3 regions of the Peribacillus sp. NPDC097284 genome follow, and region 2 is predicted to be linked to each of the others. Evidence: riboswitches for the same ligand, from Rfam matches in the RefSeq annotation. Region 2 holds a riboswitch; each other region holds the start of a gene.

The links. A riboswitch is a leader RNA that binds a small molecule or an ion and turns the genes downstream of it on or off. The one in region 2 is predicted to bind cobalamin.
Region 1: it holds a riboswitch for cobalamin, as region 2 does, so the genes downstream of both, ACIQXU_RS14105 (hypothetical protein) here and metE (5-methyltetrahydropteroyltriglutamate--homocysteine S-methyltransferase) in region 2, are expected to answer to the same signal.
Region 3: it holds a riboswitch for cobalamin, as region 2 does, so the genes downstream of both, ACIQXU_RS14415 (ribonucleoside-diphosphate reductase subunit alpha) here and metE (5-methyltetrahydropteroyltriglutamate--homocysteine S-methyltransferase) in region 2, are expected to answer to the same signal.

Annotation. Positions count from the first base shown of each region.
Region 1 covers NZ_JBIWCZ010000007.1:61,601-71,728, reverse strand. Annotated here, with positions in the region: gene ACIQXU_RS14130 (PucR family transcriptional regulator) at 1-828, opposite strand, end outside; gene ACIQXU_RS14125 (MetQ/NlpA family ABC transporter substrate-binding protein) at 963-1,784, opposite strand; gene ACIQXU_RS14120 (methionine ABC transporter permease) at 1,834-2,502, opposite strand; gene ACIQXU_RS14115 (methionine ABC transporter ATP-binding protein) at 2,489-3,505, opposite strand; SAM riboswitch class I at 3,575-3,684, opposite strand; gene ACIQXU_RS14110 (MBL fold metallo-hydrolase) at 4,011-4,832, shown strand; cobalamin riboswitch at 4,928-5,129, shown strand; gene ACIQXU_RS14105 (hypothetical protein) at 5,358-5,582, shown strand; gene ACIQXU_RS14100 (hypothetical protein) at 5,612-5,803, opposite strand; gene ACIQXU_RS14095 (YheE family protein) at 5,862-6,065, opposite strand; gene ACIQXU_RS14090 (YheC/YheD family endospore coat-associated protein) at 6,126-7,268, opposite strand; gene ACIQXU_RS14085 (YheC/YheD family endospore coat-associated protein) at 7,319-8,686, opposite strand; gene ACIQXU_RS14080 (YheC/YheD family endospore coat-associated protein) at 8,690-9,760, opposite strand; gene ACIQXU_RS14075 (YheC/YheD family endospore coat-associated protein) at 9,790-10,128, opposite strand, start outside.
Region 2 covers NZ_JBIWCZ010000004.1:1,322-11,449, reverse strand. Annotated here, with positions in the region: gene ACIQXU_RS09970 (ABC transporter ATP-binding protein) at 1-802, shown strand, start outside; gene ACIQXU_RS09965 (ABC transporter permease) at 844-1,635, shown strand; gene ACIQXU_RS09960 (ABC transporter permease) at 1,640-2,425, shown strand; gene ACIQXU_RS09955 (acyl-CoA thioesterase) at 2,469-2,945, opposite strand; gene metE (5-methyltetrahydropteroyltriglutamate--homocysteine S-methyltransferase) at 2,938-5,244, opposite strand; cobalamin riboswitch at 5,384-5,581, opposite strand; gene ACIQXU_RS09945 (potassium channel family protein) at 5,864-6,286, shown strand; gene bcp (thioredoxin-dependent thiol peroxidase) at 6,349-6,819, shown strand; gene ACIQXU_RS09935 (aminopeptidase) at 6,831-7,940, shown strand; gene ACIQXU_RS09930 (D-2-hydroxyacid dehydrogenase) at 8,086-9,030, shown strand; gene perR (peroxide-responsive transcriptional repressor PerR) at 9,175-9,618, shown strand; gene ACIQXU_RS09920 (YgzB family protein) at 9,686-10,039, opposite strand.
Region 3 covers NZ_JBIWCZ010000007.1:125,684-135,811, reverse strand. Annotated here, with positions in the region: gene ACIQXU_RS14460 (HAMP domain-containing sensor histidine kinase) at 1-496, shown strand, start outside; gene spx (transcriptional regulator Spx) at 551-946, opposite strand; gene ACIQXU_RS14450 (hypothetical protein) at 1,126-1,287, shown strand; gene modB (molybdate ABC transporter permease subunit) at 1,284-1,937, shown strand; gene ACIQXU_RS14440 (GNAT family N-acetyltransferase) at 1,938-2,381, opposite strand; gene ACIQXU_RS14435 (hypothetical protein) at 2,491-2,985, shown strand; gene ACIQXU_RS14430 (cold-shock protein) at 3,189-3,386, shown strand; gene ACIQXU_RS14425 (flavodoxin domain-containing protein) at 3,452-3,871, opposite strand; gene ACIQXU_RS14420 (ribonucleotide-diphosphate reductase subunit beta) at 3,861-4,913, opposite strand; gene ACIQXU_RS14415 (ribonucleoside-diphosphate reductase subunit alpha) at 4,956-7,250, opposite strand; cobalamin riboswitch at 7,388-7,569, opposite strand; gene ACIQXU_RS14410 (manganese-dependent inorganic pyrophosphatase) at 7,858-8,787, shown strand; gene ACIQXU_RS14405 (hypothetical protein) at 8,836-8,982, opposite strand; gene ACIQXU_RS14400 (SulP family inorganic anion transporter) at 9,064-10,128, opposite strand, start outside.

The DNA of each region.
Region 1 (10,128 bases), on a different contig from region 2:
CAGTCCTGTTTTTTCAGCGAATTTATCTATCCTGTATTGCAGGCTGTTCCGATGGATATAAAGTTGTTTAGCTGCCGATGAGGCGTTGGAATTACATTCGATATACGTTTTAACCGTTTTGATCAATTCATGATCCTGCCGCGTCTTGCCAAGCAATTCATTGATGTACCATCTTTTATCCATGTCAGTACAGGCATTCATGAGTGCGTAGGGGATAATATTGGGTAATTCCGTCACCTTAACATCGGATAGATGGAGCAAAGAAAGTGTGAAACATTTTCTCTCTTGTATCAGATGGTGATGAAGGTCCGCATCGACAGGGTGAAATCGACCGGCATAGACCCTGATCTTTACGTAAAAGTCACTCTCGAGTGTGGATGAGATGGCGAGAAAATCATGCGTCGATAAGGGTTCATCCATGTCTGATTCAATTAAGGTTCCCGCCGTTTCATTCTCCCAGACCAGGATGGAATCGGATGGTACGAATGAGAGAATCGCTTCCTCGAAATGATCGTGTGAAAAATCCCCATGGGCAAGGTTAAAGTAGGTGAACCGGACATTCTCCCAGTTCGTTAGGGGCTGGGAGGCACGCGGCCCAAATAAAAAATCATTCCAAGTAGTTTGGGTAGTGGAGGTGTTTGGACTTTGGAGTGATGGAGTGTCAAAGAGTAGCGTAAGCAAACGGATTTCCTCCGCCGATATGTCTGAGCGGGGAATGCCAATTGTATGGCCGAATGGATCTTCCAACCAGAAATATGCCGAGATGTCCTGTGCATCCTTTTTATCTGAAAGGGAGTTTGGGAATGTATGTTTAAGCTTATTAAGCATCATGTTCACCTTCTTTCCATTCCATTATATCCAAAAAGGGCAAAGCGGAAAAGAAAACAATGACTGCGTTCATAGGTATTGTTAATCAGTAAAGGCCTGCCCCAGACAGGAGCAGACCCATACTTGCTGTTTCCTTATTTCATCCAATCGGGTTTACCGAAGCCTTGGAACTTGTCATCAATCACCTTTTCGAATTCGGCACTTTCTACAACTGATTTGATATCTTTTGCAAATTGGGCGTCTTTATCCTTAGTGTTTACAGCCACGACATTGCGATACGTATCTGGCATGTTTTCTAATGCAAGAGCATCTTGAAGGTCCATTTTGGCGGCAATCGCAAAATTACCAGGAACGGCCGATAGGTCAACACTGTCCGTTGCACGAGGTAATTGTGCCGATTCCAGTGGTTCGAATTGAATGTTCTTCGGATTCTTTGTTACATCTTTCTCAGATATTCTTAATGGGTCAACATCCGGATCCACTTCAATCAGGCCCTCATCCAATAAAACTTTAAGTGCACGGGAGAGGTTGACTGGGTCATTGGGAACGGCGATGGTCGCACCATTTTTAATATCGGCCAATGATTTGTATTCCGTGGAGTAAATGCCCATCGGTGCCGTTGGAACAATAATAAGGTCAGAGAGCTCTAAGTCATGTTCCTTTGAAAAATTATCCATATACACTTTATGCTGAAAGAGGTTGGCATCGATCGAACCATTACCAAGTGATTTATTCGGCTGGATATAATCACTGAATTCGACGATGTCCACTTTGTAGCCAAGGTCTTCAAGTCCGGGTTGTATGGCCTCTATGACCATGTCGGCATAAGGGCCAGTCGTTGCCCCAATTTTTAATTCTTTTTTGTCCTCCGTTTTAGTTGTCGCATCGTCATTTCCGCAAGCTGACAACCCAAGGGCTAATGCACATATAGATAATAATGAAGTGATTTTTTTCATGAAAAATTCCTCCTTGTTTAATGTAGTGTCATCGTTAACATTATGAATCTTATCGTTTGTTTACATAGTGAGAGGCCTTATCGCCTATCATTTGGATGATTTGGACAAGACAGATCAGAACGACCACCGTTGTGATCATGATCGTGTTGTCATAACGGTAATAGCCGAAACGAATCGCGAGGTCACCGATTCCTCCTCCGCCGATTGTTCCTGCCATAGCCGAGAAGCCGATGAGTGATATCGTCGTTAATGTCACGCCTTGGATGATTCCAGGCCTTGCTTCAGGAAGAAGCACATCCTTGATGATCATCCATGGGGAAGCGCCCACTGCAATGGCGGCTTCGATCACTCCCTTATCTATTTCCCTCAATGCAGATTCTACGATCCTAGCGAAAAAAGGAATGGCGGAGACTGATAGGGAAACGGAAGCCGCTAGCGGTCCAATTGTTGACCCGGTAAGGAATTCGGTTAAAGGAAGCAAAGCGACTAAAAGAATGATAAACGGAATCGAGCGGACTAGATTAACCACGAAACCGAGGGATCGATTCAACGTGATATTTTCAAAGAACAAATTCCTGGTCGTCGTAAACAGCAACACTCCTAGAGGCAGTCCAATCAGGAGGGCAACCGCAAGGGAAATTCCGACCATATAAATCGTTTCCAGAAAGGCTTTATTAAGGTCAGGCAAAATATTGATGATGGAATCAAGCAGTGACATGCTTTAACACCTCCACAGATTGGGTCCGGCTTCTTATGTATTCAAGGGCTACTTGCACTTCTTCAAGCTCACCAATCAATTCGATGATCAAGATTCCTAGAGGAAGATCCTGGATATATTCAATTTTCCCGTGCAGGATATTCCCTCTGACAGAATAGTTTTGTAGAGTATCCGAGAGAATCGATTCACCAGCGGTTTGCCCTTCAAATTGTATTTTGATAATCGTTCCTTTGTTTTCCCTAATAAGGTGGGGAGGAAGTTCAAAATCCAACACGCTACTGATGAACTGCTTAGTCAGTTCTTGTTTGGGTTGTGAAAATATTTCATAAACAGGGCCATCTTCAATAATTCGTCCATCTTGCATGACGGAGACACGATGGCACAGTTCCTTGACCACTTCCATTTCATGGGTGATCAACACGATGGTGATGCCCAGTTCTTTATTGATCTTTTTCAACAACTGTAAGATCGACTTCGTAGTGGTTGGATCAAGGGCTGATGTCGCTTCATCACATAATAGGACGGTAGGGTCATTCGCTAAGGCCCGTGCAATGCCTACCCGCTGTTTTTGTCCGCCACTGAGTTGAGCCGGATAAACATCTTTTTTATCCCGAAGGCCAACGATATCCAAAAGTTCCAGAACGCGGTTAGTAATGACCTCCTTTGGTTGATGGGCGGCTTTCAAGGCGAAGGAGATATTGTCAAAAACCGTTTTGGAACTGACTAGGGAAAAATGCTGAAATATCATGCCGATTTTCTGGCGTTGTTTGCGAAGCTCCTGGCTTGATAAGGTTGTTAAGTCGACGCCATCGATGATGATGCTACCATTGGTCGGACGCTCAAGAAGATTCAGACAGCGAATCAATGAACTCTTTCCCGCGCCGCTATACCCGACAATCCCATAAACCTCTCCCGTTTGAATGGTTAAAGATACATTATCCACTCCGATAACTCGGGTATTCTTCGAGATATATTCCTTTCGAACTGAACGAATTTCAATCATGATGCTATCCTCCTTATACATAAAAAAGCTACCTCTATCATTCAGAAAGAGGCAGCGAAATTATATCCCGTCTTATCTTTCAGAATGGTATTTCATTCTGCAGGAAGGGGCACCATTCCCGATGTGGGGCGGTTGCCGGACGTCATAGGGCCTGGTCCCTCAGTCACTCTTGATAAGTTAATTACTATTTTAGTATTTTATTATTTTTTTAATATAATCTATATTATTTGTTAAATACAGTAATGTCAATTATTTTTTGAATTTTATCAAGATTATGAATCAAACGATCTACTTGCCCAGATTATAGTGGCCATTTGCTAAGTTACACGGAACGTCCCGGATCTTACATGGCCTGTCTGCGTAAGAATATGGACTTTGATCACTCCCATCATTAGAAAAAATATTATACTTGTAAAAAGTATGGAGAGATAATACATTTATTGTAAGTAAATTAGAAAATAAAGGATGATGAGTTTTTCCAAAAAAATGATTGGGGTGGAAAGTCATGCTGGAAATGAAAACGATAAACGATGTGGTTTGCGTAAAAGGGACACCGGAAGGAAACAAATCAGGCATGAGCGTGAATGTGTTCTTAACCGATGGCATGTTAGTTGATACGGGGGCAAAAATCTTGTTGAAGGAACTTACTCCATTCTTTGAAACCGCTGATTACGATATGGTTGCGCTGACGCATTATCATGAGGACCATACGGGTGGGGCCGCATGGATACAGGAACATAGGAACGTTCCCATCTATATTCATCCGATGTCCCTCGATATTTGTGCAAAGGATGCAGAATATCCCGATTATCGTAGAGTTTTTTGGGGAGATAGGGATGCCTTCAAGGCAGAACCATTAGGAGGGATCGTCCATTCACGCACTCAAACATGGGAGCCAATCTTTACGCCAGGGCATTCGAGGGACCATATGGTTTACCTGAACCATAGTAATGGTATGCTGTTTTCGGGTGACCTGTTTGTAACGCCGAAAACGAAGCTCGTTTTAAGGGAAGAATCTATCCCGGTCATCATGGAATCCATCAAGAAACTGCTTCAGTATGATTTTAAAGAGGTCTTTTGCTGCCATGCCGGATATGTCCCGAACGGAAAGGAAATGTTTGGAAGAAAGCTCAGTTACTTGGAAAATCTGCGCGGTGAAATTCTGCGTTTGCATGATCAAGGATTGGAAGTCCATGAAATTCAGCAAAACGTGTTGCCTAATCGGTATCCGCTTATCGAGATATCCGGTCATGAATGGGATTCGGAGCATATCATTACATCGATACTGAAAGAGAGTAGGGTGTATTCAGAGGACAGGAAGAAATGATGAATAGGAGGAAAGAGGATAGATAGGGCCCAAGAACAAGGCAGGAGCCTCATTGTAATCCTAGTGAAAATTTGATACAGTTAAACTGAAAAATAGTATTTCGTCTAGAAATGGGTGCAGATAAGAAAGTGTAGCTTATCTGCTTAAAAGGGAAGTCGGTTAGAATCCGACGCTGTCCCGCAACTGTAAATGAGAGCGATTCGAAGGAATGCCACTGTCTTTTTTGCAAGAAAAGATGGGAAGGTTCGAAAAGCGATGATCATGAGCCAGGAGACCTGCCCGTTTTTAGCACAACGCCAGAAACCTACGAGGATAGGGGGTGTTAAGTGCGAAAAATTAGCAAGAACATGCTTTCTTATTTTTGTAGAAAAATGGGGAATCATGGTCATTTTTGTTATGTTTCGTTTGCACTCTAACAACTTCTGAATGGGAAGTTGTTTTTTGTTTTTTACAAGTCCATATTGGACAACATTCAAAAAGAATCCTGCTAATTAGACAGGACAGCTATCATAGGGGGCCATATCATTGTTTGGTACAGTTGAGCATTTTACGGACTATTTAAAAGCGCAAATCATGCGTAACTTTTGTGTGGAAGAAATGATATCTTTAGATGATTGCCGAGCAAGCTTGATTGAGGAAATCCAGGTTCATGGCAAAAACGTAGAAGATAGGAAAGAATACGAAGCAAATCTTGAAAGAGCCTTTAGCCAAGTGAATCTAGAAATATTCGGCTATCAAGAAATCAAGTAAAGAGCCACCCATAAGGGAAGCCCTTGTTTTCAATCTTTATTGATGTTCGGTTCCGTTTCATCATGAAAGTCATGGGCTTCCTCAATGTTCAAGGTGTCCGCGGCTTCATAGACGTTTCCGCCAGCAAGTCCTTCATTGATGATACGGTCGATATCGAGATATACAGAATCCTTACCGTCATACTCGGTATCCTTCAGAAATGTAATCTTTTCTTTATCCAAATGAAATCCCTCCTTGGCTTTTTATTAGTGTTAGCCAAAGAGGGATTCTTTATTCTATTTAGTCGTACACGTGGTACACCATTAAATCATGAATCATGCCCTTGAGTTTTTCTTCCTCTGACTCTACAGGCGGATTGGTTAACCACTCAATGGACCCATCTTTATGATAGAGGGCTTGGACGGCCAATTTATTGAAGTAAAAGGAAATCTTCCAGCCAGGTAAATTCTTGTGCAACGGCTTCCATTGAAAATGCGTAATCATATGTATAACCTCCATATCGCTGTTTCTCATTTCATTATAATGGAAAAAGCAGGATGGAGGTTATTTTCTTATGTGATTCGGAAAAGTTAATTCAATGAACAGGTTTTTTAAATGTAGTAGGCGGCTCGCTTCAATTTCCTCTTCATCAAATTGCATGGGTTTTGAATTGACTTCATAAATGAATAGAGCACCGGATGTATCTTCCCCGATATCAATGGAGAATTCCCCAAGAAAGCCAAACTTCCTGGAGAGGATGATTCCACATCTTTGCGCAATGTTCGCCAACTTCCTGTTTAACGGCCTCGTTTGTAGCTGCTGATAGGGAAAAAGCTTTCCCCCCCTTGGTGTATGGGTTGTGATTTCCTGGGTTTGCGACATCCTCACGCCCTTGCCGGTCACTTTATAAAACCCATTTTCATAATGAACAAGAATACGGTAATCGTATCGGTGTCCATTCAGTTTCTTTGGAATGACCGCTCGTTGGGCTAGATACCCCCTCTTTTTGAGCGACGCCTTATTGGCTTCCCAAAACGCGGAGAAATCAGAATACAATTCCTGATGTTTCAGGCTATTGAATTGGAGGGTGCCATCAGGTTTTTCTAGCAGGGTGTAGATGCCCTTACCTTGGCTTCCTTTGCATGGTTTCAAATAAATATGTTTGTGGAAATGTAAGAAGTCCGCTAGTTGGGTAGGGTCGGATAGGTCTATGGTCGATGGAAGATGGCGGGCTAGAGATCCATCTTCCGTCAATGCTTCGTACATCAAGTACTTATCCAAAAAATGAGGGTTGAATAAAGTGATGCGATGTTCTTTAAAAAAGGAAAGGAGTTCTTGAAAACTTTCCGATGCTTCGAATCCCCTTTTGGGAATGCGATTATAAACGATATCGGGCAGTGGTAATTTTACCTCATTCCATGTGTTCGTTTGTGAAGAAAAGATGAAGCCTTTCATGTAGTTGGAAAGCAAGGATTCAACCGTGAATACATAGGCCAATATCCCATGATTCGATAAATATTGAGATAAATTCTGAAAAAGTGTCAAATTCCCCCCTATACCTGATTCCTTCTTTGGATCTAGAGAGGTCAAGATACCAACGACTAGCACCCGGTTTCCCGGAAATAAAGTAATCGGAAAAAGTGTCTGATCCTGGGTGTCCTGCTTAAAAGGGATTTCCTCATTCGCGGCTCCCGCATATAGCTGCATATCTTCCTCGTTATGGCTCCATCTCTCAGAGGGAACATCATAAAAAATGTTCATTTCTGTGTACCAATCGTTTGTGAAATCGTCTGTTCGGTAAGATAAATGGCATAATCAAGGCTGAGCTTCCTGGTTAAAAGTTCAAATTCCTTTAACTTTGGATGGGAAAAGATAGAACGGCCTGGTTTAGAATTAGCTTCGAACATCCATACTTGCCCTTTTTTATCCAATCCGAAATCGAAGCCGATTTCTCCTATGATGCCATCTAGGTGCTCCTCGATGCTTTCACTTAATATAAGAGCGGCTTCTGATAGCTTTTCCTCGATCCGTTTAGCTTCTTCGTCATCTCCGTATAGTTCGGCAACCGTCTTGATGACCCCGCCGCTTTTAATATGGGTCGTCACACTGCCAGCCCCGGAAACTTTTGCGGCGATGGCCGTCACTTGCCAAACCCCATTGCTGTCCTTGTTCGTATGGACCCTGAAATCCACTGGCCGCTTTGAAGAGCGGATTAACGGGATGCCTTGTTGAACGATCAGGTTCTCAAGCGGTCGATTATGAAATACATGTTTGAGGATGGATTCGAGTGTGGAGAACTTTTGTAATTTGTTTTCCTGTTCCTCATTTTTATACCGGCAATAGTAGACATTTTCATGCTTATCATACAGAATTTGATGAATGCCGAGGCCAAGGCTACCATGAATGGGTTTGATATAGACTTGGCGATAATGCGACAGAAGCGTCTCGACGACGGATAGAGATTGAAAAGGGTAGGTCTCCGGTAAAAATGGCAAAGCCCGATCATCCGCATTCAACCGTTCGTAAACATCCCATTTATTGAAGAAACCAGGATTGTACCAAGGAATCTTATATTCCTTTTGGAACTTTTGCTTCACTTCCTTTGGCCCCTCACGGTTTTCCGTCATTCGGTTGGGGAGCCGGTCATATACGACGTTGGGAAAAGGGAATTCGTTGATCTGCCAGTTTTCCTTCTCATATACATATCCTTTAATCGTTTCTTGATCCCAATTGATGACATTCTCACCGAAAACAAAGGGGATACAACCGGTTGTTTGACTGAGAGAAAGTAATTTCGAAAAAAAGCCGGAACGTTCCCCAAGCGGTTTATTGGAAATGCCTGTGAAGCCTGATGAGAAAATTCCAATGAGTGGGCCGATATGAAGGCTCTTCCCGTATATAAATAAATGAAGGGGAGTATCGATCTCGTTGAACATCAAAGAATCGGCAAGACTATTCGAGAGTACGATGGATTGCTTGATGGCTGGATTTGGCTTGACGGCTGCAGGGCAGGAATGCTGCCCAAAATAAATTAATTCGATATCCCCCAATTCCCCAAGGTCAGACGGATAAAAAAGGACGTGGCCGGGGATGTTGGCAATCTCTGCAGGGTATGTCTTTCGCATGGGTCATTCACCTGCTTTCAGAAGATGTTCGGATAAATATTGGCAATATTTGAACGGGGCTTGATAAATTTCTTTCATGGACTCTGGTTGGAGTGTTTGGATGATCTTTCTTCCGGGCTTGGAGTTAATGTCCAAAATCCAAATTTTCCCCGCCTTATCGATGCCTAAATCGATTCCAAGTTCGAATAGCCTTTGAAAAGCGCCTTCCGTCTCCACAGGGAGAGTCCGGAGGATATGCTGGATGGTTTGTTCGACGGTTACTGGGATGGAATCAGGATTCTTTTTCATGAAGGCTTCAAGCGATAAGGCTTCTCCGCCAGTCGTCAGATTGGAAGTGATATGATCTTGTTTCCCAAGACGAATGCCCCGCCCCCGTTCCAGCCACTGGTTTTTTTCGTTTTTCTGAAGCAAAATCCGTAAGTCGAATGGTTCGTTCTTCTGGTTGCTCAATTCTAAATAAGGTTGACATAGGTAACTATAGCGAGTTAATAAGTGCTGTAGCCATTTATTCAGTTGCGATTTTGATTCGAATTGGCGGTCATATTTCGTTCCTTTTTTGGTCATGGAGACGGTTGTGCCTTCCTTAGTTTTCGTCAGAAGGTAAATGCCAAGACCGCCTGATCCAAACTCGGGCTTAATGATGATTTTTTCCAGTCGTTCCATGTGCTCGATTATTTGCTCAGGTGTCGTGACCCGCTCCGTCTCTGGGAAAAAGGCTTGAAGCAGGGGATTGGTTTTCAATGTTTGGTAAACATCCCATTTGCCAGGGAGGCCAAGCCCAAGAAAATTCGAGTTTTCTTTTAACCAATTTATTTTCTCACGTATATCATTATGCTCACGGGAAATGCCATGAAAACAACGGTCATATACAAAATCAGGAAGGTCAAGTGAAGCAGGAAGCCAAACTTCTTTTTCCCCATCAAAGCGCTCGCCCTTGATTTTCTTCGAATCAACGTCCATATTTTCCGGTACGAACTTACAAACATTCATGCCAAGGGTTTTAGCCGTCTTGGCTAGCTCGGTGAAATAATGATTTTCTTGTGTATCTTTCGTGGACATTAGCCCTATTAACACGTGCCAGCAACTCCTTTTATGGATGGTCTTCACTCATTTATCGCATACATAAACTCAATAATCGACTTTACAGATGGCCGGAATGTTTCATAGGTACCTTGGAATTTTTTTGAGGGCTTCGAATTCACTTCTATGATCCAAGGATGCTTGTTACTATCAAGGGCTAAATCGATACCCAGCTCCCCAAATAATTCCAGATGGTTGTCATCAAGCGCAACTGCCGTCTTCTTAGCTAAACGGATAAGGCTTTGATATAAACGTTTGGCTTCTTGGTGATCCACGATCTCTTTTAAAAAGTCGAAACCGTTCTTCATGACACCACCTTGTGCGAGGTTGGAAACGATATTTCCCGAATCCCCGATTCGTGC
Region 2 (10,128 bases):
GATGCTGACGGGGATTTTGGAGCCGACGTCCGGTGATATCATGGTCAATGGCATGAATCCGCATAAAGAACGGGAAAAGTTCACCCAGACCATCGGGGTCGTCTTCGGGCAACGATCGCAGCTTTGGTGGGATATCGCCGTCCAGGAATCCTTCCGGCTGCTGAAAAAAGTATATAAGGTGTCTGATGAACAATATAACGATCATATGGCACATGTAATCAAGACGTTGGATATCGGGCCGTTACTCGATAAGCCGGTGCGTAAGCTGTCCCTTGGCCAGCGGATGCGTTGTGAACTGGCTGCTGCCTTGATACACAATCCACCGTTGCTTTTCCTGGATGAGCCGACAATCGGCCTTGACGTGTTAGTGAAAATGAAAATCCGTGAGTTTCTGAAGGAAATCAATGAAAGATACAACACGACCATCCTTCTGACCACGCATGACTTGGGGGATATCGAGGCCTTGTGCGAGCGGGTGATCATGCTTGATGAAGGTCAAATCATTTATGACGGGGAATTGCAAAGCTTGAAAGATAATTGGGCAGAGGAAAAACAGGTCCACTTCCAATTCATCGAGCCAGTCGAACTGGATGAACTGCAATCCTTGCCGTTATCCTTTCACGTCAATTGGGAGCACGATGAAAAGAATCATGCATACATAGCCGTGTTAAAAGAAGAAAGTGATCATATTTCACAGCTGGTCGCCGCTGTCGTTTCACATTTTAAAATCAAGGACGTCAAAATCCATGAAACGTCCATCGAAGAGATTGTTCGTAATATTTACGAAGAGGGCACGGTCTGACTCTTTCAGAAAAAATGTGTCTACCAAGAAGGGAGAGGACCATGGGAAAGTATCTTGCGATGATTCGCATGCGTTTTTTGATGATGCTTGCGTATCGAACCGATTATTATACCGGTATTTTAATTTATAGCATCAATATTGGTGCTTATTATTTCTTGTGGAATGCAATATATGGAGAGAAAAGTTCCATTGAAGGGTTATCCAGCATGCAGATGACCACCTATGTGGCGGTTGCCTGGATGGCGCGCGCCTTTTATTTTAATAATATTGACCGTGAGATTGCCGATGAGATCAAGGACGGCAAGGTCGCAATCGAGATGATTCGACCTTATAACTATTTAGGGATGAAGACGATGCAAGGCCTGGGTGAGGGGATTTTCCGTTTCTTTTTCTTCTCCATTCCAGGTATGCTGCTCGTCGCCATCATTTTCCCCATCCATTTGCCAAATGAACCGGCAACATGGGGGCTTTTCGGAATTTCCCTGTTATTCAGCTTCATCATCAATACGCAAATCAATTTGCTAACGGGAATCACGACATTTTTCTTATATAATAATGCTGGATTGATCCGGGCAAAACGGGTCATTGTTGATTTGTTTTCAGGCTTGTTATTGCCTATCAGCTTTTATCCAATCTGGGCACAGGACATCATGAAGTTTCTGCCGTTTCAAGGAATCAGCTATGTCCCGAGTATGATTTTCACAAATGGATACGGAACGGGAGACATCGGCATGGCTCTTTTACAGCAATTGATCTGGGTCATCATTCTCGTTATCCCCATCCAGGTTTTATGGATAGTCGCAAAAAAACAGCTGATTATTCAGGGAGGTTGATGGGATGTTTTACGTATCAATGTTTTTTCAATATGTGAGTCAGTATATGAAAACGAGATTGCAGTACCGGGCGGATTTCGTCATCGAGATTCTTTCTGATTTGTTGAACCAAGTCGTGAATCTGGTGTTTATCTTAGTGGTCTTCGGACATACGGAGTTCCTAAGCGGGTGGAGCCGGGATGAAATCATTTTCATATACGGTTTTTTCCTTATCCCGTTTGCACTATTTTCATCCTTTTTCAACATCTGGGATTTCAACGATCGCTACATCGTCAAAGGGGAGATGGACCGGATTTTAACAAGGCCGATTCACAGCCTGTTTCAAGTCATCTTAGAGCGGATTGAGCTTGAATCATTATTTGGAGTCGTGACCGGTTTGATCATCATCTTCTATTCCGGTGTTTCGTTAAACCTGGAACTAACTTGGTATGACCCGATTCTCTTCATCATCTTTGCAATCGGCGGGGCACTCGCGTATGCCGCCATCTTTGTTGCGATTGCAAGCATCGGCTTCTGGTCTGATGCCAAAACGTCCATCATGCCGATGATGTACAACATCGGGAACTACGGGCGCTATCCGGTTGATATTTATAACAAGGTCATCCGCTTTGTTCTGACTTGGGTGCTGCCATTTGCCTTTGTCGGTGTGTATCCCGCTTCCTATTTTCTTAGAAAAGAAGAGTGGTACGCGTATGCATTTGCCACACCTGTTATAGGGGTCGTCTTTTTCATGATCTCGATCTTCATTTGGAATCAGGGTGTGAAAAGGTACCGCGGAGCAGGAAACTAAAAAAAAATCCCTTCAACAATTTTGTTGAAGGGATTTTTTTTGCTTATATGCGTTTGTTTTTTCTCTCGACATATCTAGCTTGTGCTTGGACGTACTGCCGTTTTTCTTCTTCCGTTTCCGGTTGGACCTGTGGAACCGGTATGGGCTTTCCATCTTCATCTATCGCAAGCATCGTTAAAAAAGCGCGGGCGGTGAGTTGCTTTTCGCCAGTCAACAGGTTCTCCCGTTCTACTTTTACGAATACCTCCATTGACGTTCGATGGGCACAGGTGACATAGGCTTCCAAATTGATTGCATCCCCGGTCTTGATGGGGGCCAGGAAGTCAAAGGAGTCGCTTGAAGCGGTTACGACCGGTTTCCGGCAGTGGCGCATCGCTGCAATGCAGGCGATTTTATCCACATAAGCCATCACTTTTCCACCAAAGATGGTATTGTGATGGTTCGTATCAGGTGGAAAAACGAGGTCCGTTAAAAACGTCCGTGACTGTTGAACGGGAATGCCTGTTGTTAAATCAGTCATTTTCCTGTTGGACCAATAGCTTATTCCGGACAACCGTTGCGGCTTCGACCATATTTTTCAGTGAAGCGACGGTTTCTGGAACGCCCCTTGTTTTCAGGCCACAGTCAGGGTTGATCCAAAATTGGTCTTTATCCAGTACCTTGATGCCACGTTCGATCATATCGACCATTTCTTCCACTGCAGGAACGCGAGGGCTATGAATATCATACACACCAAGGCCGATTCCTTTTTCATATGTTTTCTCCTCGAATGCGGAAGCGAGCTCGCCGTGGCTACGGGACGTTTCAATGGAAATCACATCAGCGTCCAGGGAAGAAATGACATCCATGAAGCTATTGAAATCACAATAGCACATATGGGTGTGAATTTGTGTTGTGTCTTCGACGCTCGAAGTGGAAATCAGGAATGAATGGACCGCCCAGTTTAAGTACTCATCACGGTCGCTTTTTTTCAATGGAAGGCCTTCACGCAGGGCTGGTTCATCGACTTGGATCATTTTGATCCCTGCTGATTCCAGTGCCTCTACTTCTTGTTTCAAGGCCAATGCCAATTGATAGCAGATATTTTCCCGTGAAATATCGTCACGGACGAACGACCAGTTCAGAATCGTAACAGGACCGGTCAGCATTCCCTTCACCGTTTTTTTCGTCAAGGCTTGTGCATACACACTTTCTTTGACCGTCATCGGATCGATGAAATGGACATCTCCATAGATGACGGGAGGTTTGACACAGCGGGAGCCGTAAGATTGAACCCAGCCTTTTTCAAGGAAGACGAATCCACCCAATTTATGGCCGAAAAACTCGACCATATCGGTCCGTTCAAACTCCCCGTGCACAAGGACGTCCAATCCGATTTCTTCCTGGATATCAATCCATCTGCTAATCTCCTCGTTCACGAATGCTTCATATTGATCAGCCGTCCATTCACCGCGTTTGAATTTCCCGCGGGCCTGTTTAACTTCCGCGGTCTGCGGAAAGCTTCCAATTGTCGTGGTTGGAAGGAAGGGCAGGTTGAAATACGCCTGTTGTTTTTGATAGCGCTGTTTAAATGGCAGGGTACGGCCATGGGATTGCTGCTTCGCCTGTTCGACAGCGGATTGAACGTCTTTATGGTTTCTGGCCTTTGAATTCTTTAAGGTCTGCCATGCAGCTTTGTTTGCCGCCAGCTTTTCTTCGATTGATTCTAGACCTTCGCTGTTCCCTCTGACCAAAAGCGTGATTTCTTCTAGTTTCTCATCAGCAAAGGCAAGGGCTTCTTTCACTTTGCTGGCCAGTTCTGTCTCGTTTCGAACCGTCACTGGCACGTGTAGCAGGGAGCAGGAAGGTTGAATCCAAATCCGATCTTCGGATACGTGTTTCGTAATGGACTCGACCAACCCGATTTTTTTCGTCAAGTCAGAAAGCCAAATGTTTTTCCCATCAATCACACCGGCCCCAAGTATTTTATCTTTTGGAAAGCCGACTGTTTGAAGATTGCTGAGATTTTTTCCTTTGTCATGGACCAAATCAAGGCCAATTCCTTGAACGGGCAAGTCAATCACTTCTTGGTAGTGCTCTACAGCATCAAAATATGTTTGCAGCATGATGTTCAGGTTGGGGACAGCTTCGTTCAATTTTTCATACAGGTATGTAACAGTTTTCATCTCGTCTTTGGAAAGGGAAGAAACAAGGGAGGGTTCATCGACCTGCACCCACTTCACTCCTTCTTGTTCCAGCTCTCGCAAAATTTTTGTGTATAAAGGCAACAGGCTCAGGATGATGGCCGGAAGATCTTTTTTATCATAGCCTTTTGACAAAGAAATGAATGTGTAAGGTCCGACTATAACCGGCTTCGTATCGATTCCTAGTTTTTCCTTGGCTTCACGGTAAGCAGTAAGTGGCTTGTTTTCTGTCAACGTAAGCTGGGATTGTTTTAGCTCTGGAACGATATAATGATAATTTGTATTGAACCATTTCGTCATTTCGGAAGCGACTTCATCCTTGTTCCCACGGGCCATTGAATAATAAACGGAAAGGGGGACCATGCCGCCTTTATAAGCCGAATAGCGTTCTGGCACCAGGCCGAACATGACGGACATATCGAGCATTTGATCATATAACGTAAAGTCGTTGACCGGGATGATATCGATGCCTTGATCTTTTTGTTTTTGCAAATTGCCTAAACGGATCGCTTCCAATTGCGCCGTGAATTCCGTTTCGTTTAATGTTCCAGCCCAATATGCCTCTAATGTACGTTTCCATTCACGATCTTCACCGATTCGTGGGTACCCTATATTACTACTTTTCAACACATCCATCTCCTTTTAATGAAATAACAACAAAAAAGCATCCCTAACCGTCAAAAGAGAAAGTTAGAAATGCTTAAAATAAAGGGGCACGAAAATACCCCTTATCATTATAAGGTCCCTAACACCTCCCTATCTCCCGTAGGTTAAAACAGTGTTGTCGAAATAGGCAGGTCTCCTGACTCAGGGAACTCTTCCTTAGCACTAAAAGCCTTCCCAATCCAAAAGGACCAGTGGCATCAAACAAAAGCGCTATACATTCCCATTACAGTGGCGGGACCGTGCCGGAATTACACCGGACTTCCCTTTTAATCCTAAAAGCTTAGGAACCTATCTCCACATATGAAATTCATAAAAAACTCCGTCCGCATAAACACGGACACTAAAATTTACAAAATATTATAAAAACTTAACCCATCTTAGCATATCCCGGCCAAATGGGTCAACAAGGAAAAAGTCGGGAAATGGGGTCTGACCCCCACCATGTGGCACGAGAACCCATGCTGTATCTATGTTTTCTTGATGGTGCAGCAGCTGGGAAATAGGGTCTGACCCCTAAAACGAGCATATATTGACTCGCAAAAGAGTATGTATAAGGGAAGTGGGTTGTTTTTGAAATGAGGCGTGGGGGATGACCTTTTATATTTTGATTGTGGGGATTATCTTTTGCATGGTGATGAGCATTCGGACCTTATTTCTTTCTGAGTCGGAGGCAAAGAAGTTTTCTCTTGAAGATATGCTGTGGCTCGGCAATTTATATGCGACATTATTAGTCGGTTTTGCACTGATTTATTTATTATACGAGCTTCAGAATCATTCGGTGATTCTTGATATGGGCAATCGCTTGGATGGAACCTTTTCCGAGCAGCTGAAGACTTCATTTTATTTTAGTGCGATGACGATGTTCTCCGTCGGATATGGGGATATCTCCCCAATCGGCATTGGCCGGATGATCGCGACAATCCAAGCATTCATTGGCTATACGCTTCCTGCGGCATTTGTGATCAGGGCTGTCATCGATTTTGAACAGAAGGAAAGAAAGAACAAGAAATGAAAGTTGTGTTTCTTTCGATTATTGGGTACGCTTACCATGATGAAAGAAATGGAGGGTTTAGAATGACGGTCGAAATTGGAGAAAAAGCACCAGACTTTCAATTACCAGCAAACAACGGAGAACAAGTTACCCTATCAGGATTCAAGGGTAAACACGTTGTATTATATTTTTACCCAAAAGACATGACACCCGGTTGCACGACGGAGGCTTGTGATTTCCGTGATGCTAATGAACAATTCGAAGAGCTTGATGCTGTCATCATAGGCATTAGCCCGGACCCGGTAACACGTCATGAAAAATTCATTGAAAAACATGGGTTGCCTTTCCTGTTGCTTGCTGATGAAAAGCAAGAAGCCGCTGAATTATATGGCGTATGGAAATTGAAAAAGAACTTCGGTAAGGAATACATGGGCATTGAGCGTTCGACTTTCCTGATTGATAAGGAAGGAACGATCGTTAAAGAATGGCGTAAAGTCAAAGTAAAGGGCCACGTCGAAGAAGCGTTGGAAACTCTTCGTGACCTAGAAAAATAAGGTACAGGCTAATGAAGGATGAGCGACTTATCAAGCTTGCCAAGCAGCTGATTCATCATTCACTGAGGCTGCAGGCGAAAGAGCGAGTCTTGATCCGTGGGCCTGTTGCAGCAAAGGCCCTATTGAAGGAACTGATTGACGAAGCCTATAGAATGGGGGCCTATCCTTATGCGGAACTTGAAGATGACGAAATTACCAGTCATCTGCTAAAAGGGAATGTTAAGGAACAGCTCGATACCTTATCAAAATGGAATTATAAGAAATACGAAGATGTGGATGCAGTCATCATCATATCGGGCGATGGAAACGAAGGGCGAGGAGTGAGTGTCCCTCATGAGAGATATCGCCTTCAGGAGGATGCCATGAAAACGTCCACCATGTTCTTCGTCAATAACCGGCGCTGGGTGTTACTGAATTATCCGACCATTGGTTCTGCAAAAAATTCCGGCATGAGCTTTGAGCAGTATGAAGATTTCTTGTTAAACGTGTGCACACTTGATTATCACAAAATGGAAAAGTCCATGAAGCCTCTAAAGGATTGGATGGATCAAACGGATCAAGTTCGGATCATATCGCCGGGGACTGACTTGGCTTTTTCCATTAAAAATATCCCCGCTGTCATTTGCGCTGGTAAAAACAATCTTCCAGATGGTGAAGTGTTCACGGCACCGGTAAAAGACAGTGTCAATGGCACGATTTCCTTCAATACTGCTTCCGCCTATCAAGGAGAGGTATTTGAGGGGATAACCCTTACATTTAAAAAGGGAAAAATCATGAAAGCTTCTTCCAATCAGTCGGACCAAATGAACCGTTTGCTCGATATGGATGAAGGGTCCCGGTACATCGGGGAATTCGCCCTGGGAATCAATCCGTATATCATGGAACCGATGGGTGATATCCTATTCGATGAGAAGATTAGTGGCAGCCTCCATCTTGCCACTGGTCAAGCTTACCAAGAGGCCGATAATGGAAATCAATCATCGTCTCATTGGGACATGGTCTTGATCCAGCGACCCGAATATGGCGGCGGAGCGATCTACTTTGATGATATACTGGTTCGTAAGGACGGTTTATTCGTGCCACGGGAATTATGCGAATTGAATCCAAATCAATTAAAATAAAGCCCTTTTTAATAGGGAGAGGCGTTTGTCCAACTCAAATAGAGGACCCCTGAATATGATTTAGTAAGGGAATACCTCCTCATAGAAAGTTGCGCGGGACATTCAGTGCCCGTGTTTTTTTATGTAAAGAAAAGGAGAGATAATCATGTTAGTATTTTCAACAATCATTCCGAATGAAGACATTCAAAAGAAGATGGCACAAGCATTTCCCGATTTGACATTCATTTATCAAGAAACTTGGGCGGATGAAAAGCTCCAAGAGGCCGAAGTTCTTATTACATATGGAGAAGATTTAACCGATGAAATCATTGAAGAGGCAGTGAACGTGAAATGGATCATGGTCATGAGTGCCGGATTGGAGTTAATGCCTTTTGCCGCCATTGAGAAACGCGGAATCATGGTGACCAACGCTAGGGGCATCCATAAAATCCCGATGGCTGAATATACAATCGGCATGCTTTTACAGTATGAAAAGAAATTAAAACAACTAATTGAGAATGAAGCGGGAGAAATCTGGGACCGGAAGATAGAAGTAGGCGAGTTGAATGGAAAAACGATGCTTATCCTAGGAACGGGGGCAATTGGAGGGGAAGTGGCACGTCTTGCCAAGGCTTTTAGAATGACGACCCTCGGAGTGAATCGTAGTGGGAAAGCCGTCGAACACATCGATCATCTATACGCCCTTACGGAGCTTGAGAGAGCATTGCCTAAAGCGGATTATATCGTAAGCGTCTTGCCTAGTACGGATGAAACGAAGGATTTGTTAAAGAAAGAACATTTTAAGGCAATGAAACGTACAGCCGTCTTCGTGAATATAGGACGGGGAGATCTGTTCAAGGAAGACGTGCTCATAGAGGTCATGCAGGAGCATGAACTCGCTCATGTGATACTGGATGTATTCGAACCTGAACCGCTAGTGAAGGGCCACCCATTCTGGAATATGGAGCAGGTCACGGTAACCCCGCACCTATCAAGCAAAAGCGGCGAATATTTACCAAGGACCTTTTCAATCTTTGAGGAAAACATGAAAGTCTACCTAAAAGACGGAAAGGATTTCATTAATATCATCGACCCTAAAAAGGGATACTAGGACCAACTAGAAAAACAGGAAATAATTAAATGAATGAGGAATAAACTAAGGGTGTAGATATATTGACAAAGCTTGCTTATGGGGAGTACACTATTTATAAACATTACAATGTAATAATTCATACTTAATTAGAAAAAGAGGTGGATGACGGTGTCTGAAGTTCAGTTGAAAGAAGCGTTGGATTCCCTTAAAGATACCGGTGTAAGAATAACTCCTCAACGCCATGCAATTCTTGAGTATTTGATAGACTCCATGTCGCATCCTACTGCTGATGATATTTATAAAGCGTTAGAAGGCAAGTTTCCGAATATGAGTGTGGCTACGGTTTATAACAACCTGCGTGTGTTTCGTGAAGTGGGATTGGTCAAAGAGCTTACCTATGGCGATTCGTCAGCTAGATTTGATTTCGTAACAACGAATCATTATCATGTTATCTGCGAAAGCTGTGGTAAAATCGTCGACTTCGATTATCCTGCATTGGATGAGGTCGAGCACTTTGCAGCACAGGTCACCGGATTCAACGTAAGTCACCATCGGATGGAAATCTATGGGGAATGCACGGATTGTGCAAAGAAAGAAGCGCATTAAAAAAAGTTCCGCCACTTGGTTGGAACTTTTTTTGTTGCAAAAGCACTGTAACTAAAATCCATTTCATTCAGTCGTTCAGGCTTTTGCGATTATATTTTTCGTCGAACTCTTCGCCTTCCAGCTTTTTATCAAGGGTCAGCGTTTCATTGCAATGCATACATATATCGACCCTACCTAATATTTTCGTAGGCTTCCCACAGTTAGGGCAGATAACCTGTACCGACTTTGTGGACAGCATCCCAATCCAAAAGTAAACGCCTGTGCTTGCGATAATGAATAGAAGTCCAAGACCCATGAAGAGCGTCATGACGATAGGGTGCGACTTAAAGAATAGACCGATATACATCACGATAAAGCCAACGAAGATCAAACTTAAAGCAAACGTACGGATTTTATTGATTTTGCTAGAATATTTAGCCATGTTAGACCCTCCTAAAATATAACTTTAACTATAACATAAACTAAGGTTGGAACAAAAAAGAAATAAAGGATACAAATGACTTATGGTTG
Region 3 (10,128 bases), on a different contig from region 2:
AATGTCGGCCGGTGCCTTTAAAATTCGATTGGAAAGAGAAAATCTAAATACATTCATTCAGGAGATCGCTTATCGTTGGCAGATTACCCAGGAGGATCAGAACTTCACCCTGAATGTGCAGGTTCCGGATGAACCGATTCATGGGCAGATTGATTCACTGCGGATGCAGCAAATTATCATAAATCTGTTGAACAATGCGAAGCATTCCCTGGATGGCAATGGTCAAATCGAGATAGGTCTCTATGATCTGGAAGATTCCCGAATAGGAATCGACGTGAAGGATAGTGGACGCGGCATTCCGCAACATGAACAACAGTATGTGTTCGAACCCTTTTATCGGGGCGAAAACAAAAAACTGAAAGTGCGTGGATTAGGATTGGGCCTTCCCTTCAGCAAGATGCTTGCTAAAGCACAAAAGGGAGACCTCGTGTTGAAAGAAAGCAATGAACAAGGGACGATTTTTACCATTACAGTAGAGAAATCAGCGCGGGTATAACAAAAAAAGGGTTGTCCATTTCTAGTGGACAACCCTTTTGTCAGGTATAGTTGATTAGGCGAGTTGGCTGATGGCACGCCACAATTGAATGTGACGGACTTTTCTTGGAAGGAAGCGGCCCATTTCTTCTTCATTATAGCCAGCATGCAAATTCTTATGATCAAAAATGATCGGGCGACGTAATAAATCTGGATTTGCTTGAATGAGCGTACAAAGGTCGTTAAGTGGTGTATTGTTTATATCGATATTCAAGCTTTTGAATTTTTTGGAACGGGTTGAGATGATTTCATCTGTACCGCCTTCCGTTTTACGTAAAATCGCTTTGATTTCTTCTATAGATAAAGGTTGAGAATATAAGTTCCGTTCATTGTAGGAAATTTCATTTTTTTGAAGCCAAGCTTTTGCCTTACGACATGCTAAACTGCTTGGTGTAGTATAAATTGTAACCATTAAAATCGACTCCCTTAAGGTTTCATATTTTTTATAGGTTTTTTTTGGGTTTTTGCTTTTTCGGTTTATGGGTTAAAATTATTTTGTATTTGTTATACTCTTACTTTAACGTTTGTATGTGTCAGCAATATGTCAAGAAAAATAAACTTAAAAGTTTTTTTGGAAAAGGGAGAATTCGAATGTGGATGTTTAAAATATCGGGAGTGCCTGCATCTGAAGGAAATCCGGGGAATAGGATGAGGGTGGCTGAGCCGTTTTTAGCTAAGGAAAACTATTTCTTAGAAGAGCAACTGTTGCGTTTTCCTTCATTGATGATGTCGACTGTGGGGCAAGGATCATGACCGCGGACTTTTGGTCACCTGTTAGACTGTCCGTTCAGATAGCCGGAATCTCGGGAATCCTCGTCTTTATTATAGGAATCATGCTTGCCCGCATCATGGCCAAAAAGCGCTTCAGAGGAAGGGTCATCCTGGAAACCGTGTTTTTGCTGCCCCTCGTATTGCCGCCTTCCGTCGTTGGTTTTTTACTGATCGTGTTTTTCGGTAAAAACGGAACGCTAGGTCAAGTCATCGAGAAGGTGTTTAGCCAACCAATCATGTTCACCTGGTGGGCGGCGGTTATTGCTTCTACCGTTGTAGCCTTCCCGCTTATGTACCAATCGGCCAAAACGGGCTTTGAGGGCATAGATGAAGAAATAGAAAATGCCGCGAGAGTGGATGGAGCGGGTGAATGGAAGTTATTCTGGTATGTATCCCTTCCATTAGCCGGCAAATCCATCCTGACCGGAGCGATATTGAGTTCAGCAAGAGCCTTGGGGGAATTTGGGGCGACACTCATGTTTGCTGGAAACATCCCGGGACAGACCCAGACGATACCGACCGCGATATATATAGCCATGGATTCAGGGAATATGACTCTAGCCTGGCTATGGGTCGGTGTGATCATCGCCATCTCTTTCATCATGCTTTTCATCGTGACGTACATAAAATGATTATTTTTCGTATAAACTAATGAAAAATTGAGGTGCGACTTCCACGTCTTTCTTATGAATAAAGCCATTTTTTTCATACAGTTTACGTGCAGGCATGTTCAAGGTACCGGTCGAAACGGATAGCTTCTTCCATGGAATCGTCAGTTGTAGGTGGGTAAGAAGGGCCTGTGCAATGCCTTTTCGGAAATGATCTGGGTGTACGACCAATCGGCAAATCTCTATCAGTCCATTTTCACTTTTATAGGAAATGGCCCCGGCAACCGTATCGTCAACAAAAAAACCGATAAATGTTTCTTTGCAGCGTAAGAATTGATTAAACGTTTCTACCAATGGGGGTATTTCGTCAAATCTAACTAATTCCGCTTCCACTGCATAGGCTTTTTTTTGAAGGGAAAACAGTTGTTGTCCATGGATGGAGCGTAATTCTGGAATATTCATCATCATGCGTAAATCATCTCCTTAAAATCCATTATAATAGAAGTAGGTAAACAGAATGATGGTTTCTTGTGTTATAATCGACAAACAAGATGAACTAATGAAATGAGGAAGAAATTTGTTAACATTTGAAGAAAAATTAAGTATCATTGAAACTTTCCCGGAATTAGAACGGAAAGATGTTTCACTAGGACGCGTCAATTTCCATTTTCCCGGCAGTGTTCAGGAGAAGAAAATTGTCGTACAGCACCTGCATCCGAATGGCAATGGCTTCGTATACGCAGGGCATTTGAAAAAGAAGGAAACAGACCGCAAAGGATTCATCAATATACGTGACTATTCCGAAGAGGAATTAAAAGCATTGATCAAAACTGCCCTATCCTATTTATCCGAACCTCCTGTTATGCAAGAAGAGGAGGCGGACGATGAGTTCGCTAGGTTGGAGGGAACTTGGATTGGCCGTGAAAAGCAGGAGCTTTCGCTTGTTAGAGAAGATCAGCTTTGGAACGTATACTCAGGACCGAACTTAGAGGAGTGTTTCGAAAGTCCAATCGAAGCGGAGCGCTACTTATTGGATGAAGGATTCCGTCAAAGCAAAAAAAGAAAAATGTAGAATTTTAGGATAATTTGTCGGCAAAATTACTCCCATTAATATTGTTTTCAGTTAATTACCCATGATATAATATGGGTAATTATTTTTGTTCGGAATAAGTTGTTTGATAGAAGGATTTACCGTTTTAGGGTTCCTCTTGAGACATTATCCAGAACCAAAAATAGTATAAAAATGGATTTTTTCCAAACACAGGAGGAACTAACATGGTACAAGGTAAAGTAAAATGGTTCAACGCAGAAAAAGGTTTCGGTTTCATCGAAGTTGAAGGACAAGACGACGTATTCGTACATTTCTCAGCTATTCAAGGTGAAGGTTTCAAAACACTTGAAGAAGGCCAAGAAGTTTCTTTCGAAATCGAGCAAGGCGCTCGTGGACCACAAGCTGCTAACGTTCAAAAATAATTGAATGTTAATAAAGACCCCAATTTGGGGTCTTTTTATTTTGTATTTACAAGCTTGGGAGTTTGTTAGTTTGTAAATAGAGAGGCGAACTTTTTTATCCTGGGTAGGTCCACTTCTTGATACATTTGTTCGATTTTCAATGTAGCGACCAATTGGCTCTTGGCAAATAGCATGTCCCGAAATTGGTCGACGGCTCCGCAAAAATGATTGTAATTGGTTTCACCCGTTCCGAAGACTCCTGTTTTCAGGTGGGAAATCGGCATTTGCTCTAGCTCCGAATAGAAGGCGGACATTCTGGCAGGAAGCTCGCCATTTCCCCAAGTATAAGTACCGACAATCAACGAATCATACTCATGCACTGTACGTATATCAAATTCAAGAACCCGAAATAGCTCTGCTTCGGGCAAAAGGGATGCAAGGACTTCAGCAAGCGCCTTTGTATTGCCGCCTGCCGAATGATAGACGATGGCGGCTTTAAAGCTCATCGAACCCGTTGCTTGCATTTACTTGGCTATAGGTCCTTGATTTTTGCTCGAAGAAGTCGGTCTTCGTCAGCCCGATGGATTCATCGTCGAACGTTTTGATCCAGGGCATCGGGTTCTCGCTATACTCTTGATACAAGTTTTCAAGTCCAAGCATGCGTAATCGTTTGTTGGCGATATATTCAATATACTCGTTGAACTCGTCCAAATCGAGATCTGCTTTTGTTTGGATATCCTCAAGCATATATTCGGACCATTCTTTTTCAAGCTCGACGGCCTTTTCAATCGTCGTATAGATGAACTTCGTATTGTCTTCATTATTCAGTTCCGGATATTCATACATTAAAATTTGTACAAGCATGCCAATGAAATCGAAGTGGACCATTTCATCGCGATGAATATAGGAAATCATCGTTGCCGAACCGGTCATCAGATTTTGCCGGCCCAGATTGTAGTAGAAGGCGAAAGCCAGGTAAAAATAGATCCCTTCAAGGTTCGTGGAATGGATGAGCGCCTCGAATAAGTGCTGAGGGCTAGGGTCGTCCACAAATGTTTGGTAGGCATCCACGATCGGATGGTTCCGCTTGATTACTTCCGGGTGTTCTTTGATCCGGTCAAAAAGCTGTTTTTGCTTGCCGACAGGAATCAAGGAAGCAAGGATGTAAGAATACGATTCATTATGAATGGATTCCTGCTGGGCCATGTTGGCGAGGATCGCCTTTGCTGCCGGATCCTTGATGTATCGAAGGATCTCCACTAATGTTGGTGTTTGCAGGCTGTCCATCCCGGCAATCATCGTGAGGATGTCGAGGAAAGCGTCCTGGATATCCTCATCCAATTCACCCCACTGCTTTTTATCCTGGATCATGTTCACGCTCGATGGCTTCCAAAAATTGTTGATGAGCTGTGTATAGGTATCATAGAATTTTTCATACTGAATGTCGTTCCAAAGGAGAAAGCCTGATGCTTCTCCTTTGAAAACGCCGGTTGCCTTGGTAGGATGGGTTGGTTCGAGCATCCTGATTTTCTTGATATGGTTTGTCATCTGTAAAATCTCCTTCAATAAAGTAAATTCCATTCCCACTCGTTAACTGGAGCAGCTCTCACAGGCATTGTCGTATTCGGATGAAGTGGAACGAAGATAATAAGTCGATTTCAATCCGCTTTCCCATGCTGTTAGGTGTATGTCCAATAACACTTTAGCCTTGATCGTGTTTTGTACATACAGGTTGAAGCTGATGGCTTGGTCGATATGACGTTGACGTGCTGCATTTTGCTTGATGCTTTCCTTTTGGTCCAAATGGAAGCGCGTTTTTTTATAGTATTCATACGTAGTGGGCGTCAATCCAGGCGCTGTCACTTTAAATTTGAAGTTTTTCTTTTCTTCATAAAACTCGATTTCATATAACGGGTCGATGCCATCCGTGGAATGACCGATTTTGGCAGTCGATGAATTGGGGGCGATTGCCATTAAATAGCCGTTTCGTGTACCATACTGCTGCACTTCTTCTTTTAATTCCAACCATTTTGGATCTCTATAGTCACGAAGGTCGAAATACTCCCCCGTTTGCCAATCGGACCCTTCGAAGTATGGGTAGGTTCCTTTTTCCTTGGCCAATTCATTGGATGTTTTAATGGTTAAATAAGCGATTTTCTCATATAAGGTATCGGCGTACTGAACGGCTTCATCGGACTCCCAGTAGATATTTTGCGTCGCCAGTAAATGATGCCACCCGAAAGTTCCTAAGCCGATTGAGCGGTAGCGCTTATTCGAAATGGAAGCTTGCTTGACCGGTAAGGTATTCACGTCAATGACGTTATCGAGCATGCGGATCTGAATCGGGATCAGTCTCTCCAATACATCGCTGTTCACCGCGCGAGGCAGGTTGATGGAAGAAAGGTTGCAGACAACGAAATCCCCGCTTTTGCGAACTACGACGACATCGCCATCTTCCGTTTCATATTCGTCGGTGATCGTTGAAGGGCTTAAGTTCTGGGCGATTTCCGTACAAAGGTTAGAACAATAGATCATCCCTTTATGCTTGTTCGGGTTCTTTCTGTTCACTTCGTCCCGGTAGAACATATAGGGTACGCCTTCTTCTAATTGTGAAATCATGATGCCTTTCATAATGTCCATCGCTTTGATTTTCTCGAAACTATAGCCTGGAAGTATGCCATTCTCCGCCGCCTCTACAGCAAGGGCGTAATGGTCCCTGAAACTGCCATCCCCTTTTTTCTCGTCATAAAAATCCTCGAGGGAGAACCCAAGGGTTTGCTTCACGGTATGCGGGTCGAAGAGATACCAATCTTTCCGGTCACGCACGGCTTCCATGAATAAATCGGGGATGCAGACGCCCGTGAAGATGTCATGCGCCTTTAAGCGGTCGTCGCCGTTTTGCGTCTTCAAGTCAAGGAAGCTCATGATGTCCTTATGCCACGCATCCAGATAGATGGCGATTGCGCCTTTACGTTGCCCCAATTGATCGACGCTGACGGCCGTTTGGTTAAAGAGGCGAATCCAGGGAGTCGTGCCTGAACTGTTACCGGAAAAACCGCGGATATCAGAACCAAGCGAACGGATTTTCCCGACATATAGACCAACGCCGCCCCCGAACTTGGAAACTTTTGCGGCATCATAGTTTGATTGATAAATTCCGTCGATTGAATCCTCGATTGCATCGATGAAGCATGAGCTCAATTGCCCGTGTGTCTTTCCGGCATTTGAGAGGGTAGGGGTCGCTACCGTCATATATAGGTTCGACATTGCCCAGTAGGCTTCTTTAACAAGCTGCAGTCGGTGTTCCGTTTTTTCCAGTCTCATGATTTCCATGGCAATGATCATGAAGCGCTCCTGGGGAAGTTCATAGACCTTGTCTTTTTTTGGACGGGCCAAGTAGCGATCATTCAAAAGATAGATTCCGATATATGAAAATAGTTTATCTTTTTCCGGATCGATGACCGAACCCAATTCTTCGATTTCCGTTTTTGTGTAGGAGTTGAGAAGCTCTGCTTTATAAACAGGGTAACGTTGGCCTTCATGCTGCTGAGAGAGTTCTTGAATCAATTCATAGAAAGGTCCATAGTTCCGGCCTTCATAGCCCCGGTTCTTTTGGGCATCACGATACATGGCATTCAATAGTTCCCTTGCGGCGACGAATGTCCAGTCTGGGGCATCGATATCGACACTTTCAAGTGCAAGCTGGATCAACTTTTTCGATGTTTGTTCTTCTGAAGCATCACCTTTTCGATCGAGCCATTTAGTAAAACGCTTTTTGAACTTTTCCATATCAAGACGGCCTTCGAAATCCTTGGATAACATGTCCAGCTGGATTGAATTTGTTTCTGTGTCATTTTTTATGGTAGGGTTATATGTTTGAGTCATAAATGTTCCTCCTCTTAAATGTACGCGAATAAAAAAAAACCGCCCAATAAATTGAGCGGATCAAACGATAGGATAAAAGAGCCATGAAAAAATAGCCGTTACACTATCGTTTCATCATCTCAATCCCCGAAGAATAAGAAACTTGAAAAAACCAGGCAGGTCTCCTGACTCATGATCATCCTACTTTGAGTCCTTCCCGTATAGAGAGCTATACAGTGGTTTTCTCATTTCGTCACATTTACAGTTGCGGGGACAGTTCCGGGTTCACACCGGATTCCCTTTTCAGCCATCTCTGGCACCTTGGTTAATAATTCTATATATAGTTATTTATGTTGTTAGAAAAGTCAATATCTAGTATGTATGCTTATATTATCGTAAGCCATCCATGCTGATAATTCAACATATATATTTGTGAAAAACTGATTCATATCTATTGACAAGGTCGGATAAAGGAAGAGGATGATGAAAGAATATAGGGAGGAATACAAAATTCCATCGCGGAATGTCAGGGTTTTTGTGTTAAAATAAATTGCATAGCAAAACTAGGGATTCTGGTTATGAAAAGAAAAATCCCTGCCAAATCATTTAGGAAAAAGGAGAAAAAATCGTGGAAAAAATATTAGTTTTTGGACATAAGAATCCGGATACCGACACTATCTGTTCAGCAATCGCTTATGCTGACCTAAAAAAGCAGCTGGGCATCCAAGCTGAACCTGTTCGTCTTGGTGAAGTGAATGGTGAAACACAATATGCGTTGGACCAATTTAAATTCGAAGCACCCCGCCTTGTTGAAAAAGTGGCTGGGGAAGCGGATGGCGTGATTTTAGTCGATCACAACGAACGTCAGCAAAGTGCCGAAGACATTGACCAGGTACGCGTATTGGAAGTCATCGACCATCATCGTATCGCTAATTTCGAAACAAGTGATCCTTTATATTACCGCGCAGAACCAGTTGGCTGCACGGCTACTATTTTAAATAAGATTTATAAAGAAAACGGAATTGAAGTGCCTAAAGCCATTGCAGGACTTATGCTTTCAGCCATCATTTCCGACTCTTTATTATTCAAATCGCCTACTTGCACGGAGCAAGACGTCGCAGCTGCTATGGAATTAGCGGAAATTGCTGGCGTGAATGCTGAAACATATGGCTTGGAGATGCTAAAAGCGGGTGCTGACCTGAGTGACAAAACCATCGATCAGCTCATCACACTTGATGCAAAAGAATTTTCAATGGGAACGGCAAAAGTTGAGATTGCTCAAGTGAATGCTGTTGACCCGAATGAAGTGCTTGCAAAGCAATCAGAAATTGAAGCAGCGATTCATGCAGTTATTGCCGCGAAAGAATTGGATTTATTCTTATTCGTCGTAACGGATATCTTAACGAATGATTCCGTTGCCTTGGCTCTAGGAGCATCAGCGGATGCAGTGGAGAAAGCGTATAACGTAACATTGAATAAGAACATTGCTGTATTGGAAGGCGTCGTATCACGTAAAAAACAAATTGTACCAGTTTTAACAGATATCTTCGCTAAGTAATAAAAAAAGGACTCGATGCCACTTTGAAAGTGGCTTCGAGTCCTTTTTTCAATTCAACGCTTCTTTCTCTTTTTCATACGCAATCACGATAAGCTCTTTGTTTGATTCCTCACGTATTTTTCCTTCAAAGAGTTTTAACTCATTGAGAAGGTCAGGTGATAAATCTGCTGCAGTATAATCCTGTTCGGATGACATGATTTTCCCTCCAATCCAGAGTATCATTCACTCTAGTTTGGCGGTTCAGCAAGAATTTATGCAGGGGAGCCATGCATCCTTTTACTTTTCATATGAGGCGAGGCTCTTTAGCAGCTGAGAACTTTCCTGATCAAGGCCAAGCACTTGAACCGTTTTCCCCTGTACTCTGTATTTTAAGATGACTTTCTCGACGGCTCCTACAGCCGAGGCATCCCATATTTTCGAATTGGAAAAATCAATGATGATGGAATCTGCTTTTTCCTTCGTATCAAACTTCGAAATGAAGTCCTGGACCGATGCAAAAAACATCTGGCCTTTTATTCGATAAGTGATTTGCCGATCCTGGTTGTCCGCTGTTTTCTCGACAGACACTTTTGAAATTTTAGCCGAGAAGAAAATCATACTCAAGAGTACCCCGGCGAATACGCCTTTGGATAAATCATGCGTATAAAGAACAACGATAACCGTTACGATCATGACTATCGCCTCGGTTTTAGGAGTGATCCGAAGCCTCTTCAAGGAGGACCAATCAAACGTCCCGATGGAAACCATGATCATGACCGCAACAAGGGCGGCCATCGGAATTTTAATGAGGACATCATTCAATAACACGATCAAGATTAACAAAAAGGCCCCGGCGACGAAAGTGGACAGCCGACCTCGTCCCCCGGATTTGATATTGATACCGGATTGTCCAATCATTGCACATCCGGCCATCCCGCCGAAGAAACCGGCCACGATGTTCGCTATTCCCTGACCTTTGGCCTCCCGGTTTTTATTGCTATCCGTATCGGTCATTTCGTCAACGATTTGAGCCGTTAGTAAGGATTCAAGCAATCCGACAAACGCTAGGGCAATGGAATAAGGAAAAATGATGGCCAATGTCTCGAATGACAAAGGGATATCCGGAATCAAGAACATGGGAAGAGCCTCGCTCAATTGCCCCATGTCGCCTACGGTCCGTACAGTAGCCCCTGTTGCAACGGCCACGATGGTCATGAAGATGATTGCGACCAGCGGGGAAGGAACGACCTTGGTTATCCGTGGGAATAGGTAGATGATGGCGAGTGAACCAGCTGTCATGACATACATGACCCACGTTTCCCCTTTGAAATGAGTGAGCTGAGCCATGAAAATCATAATGGC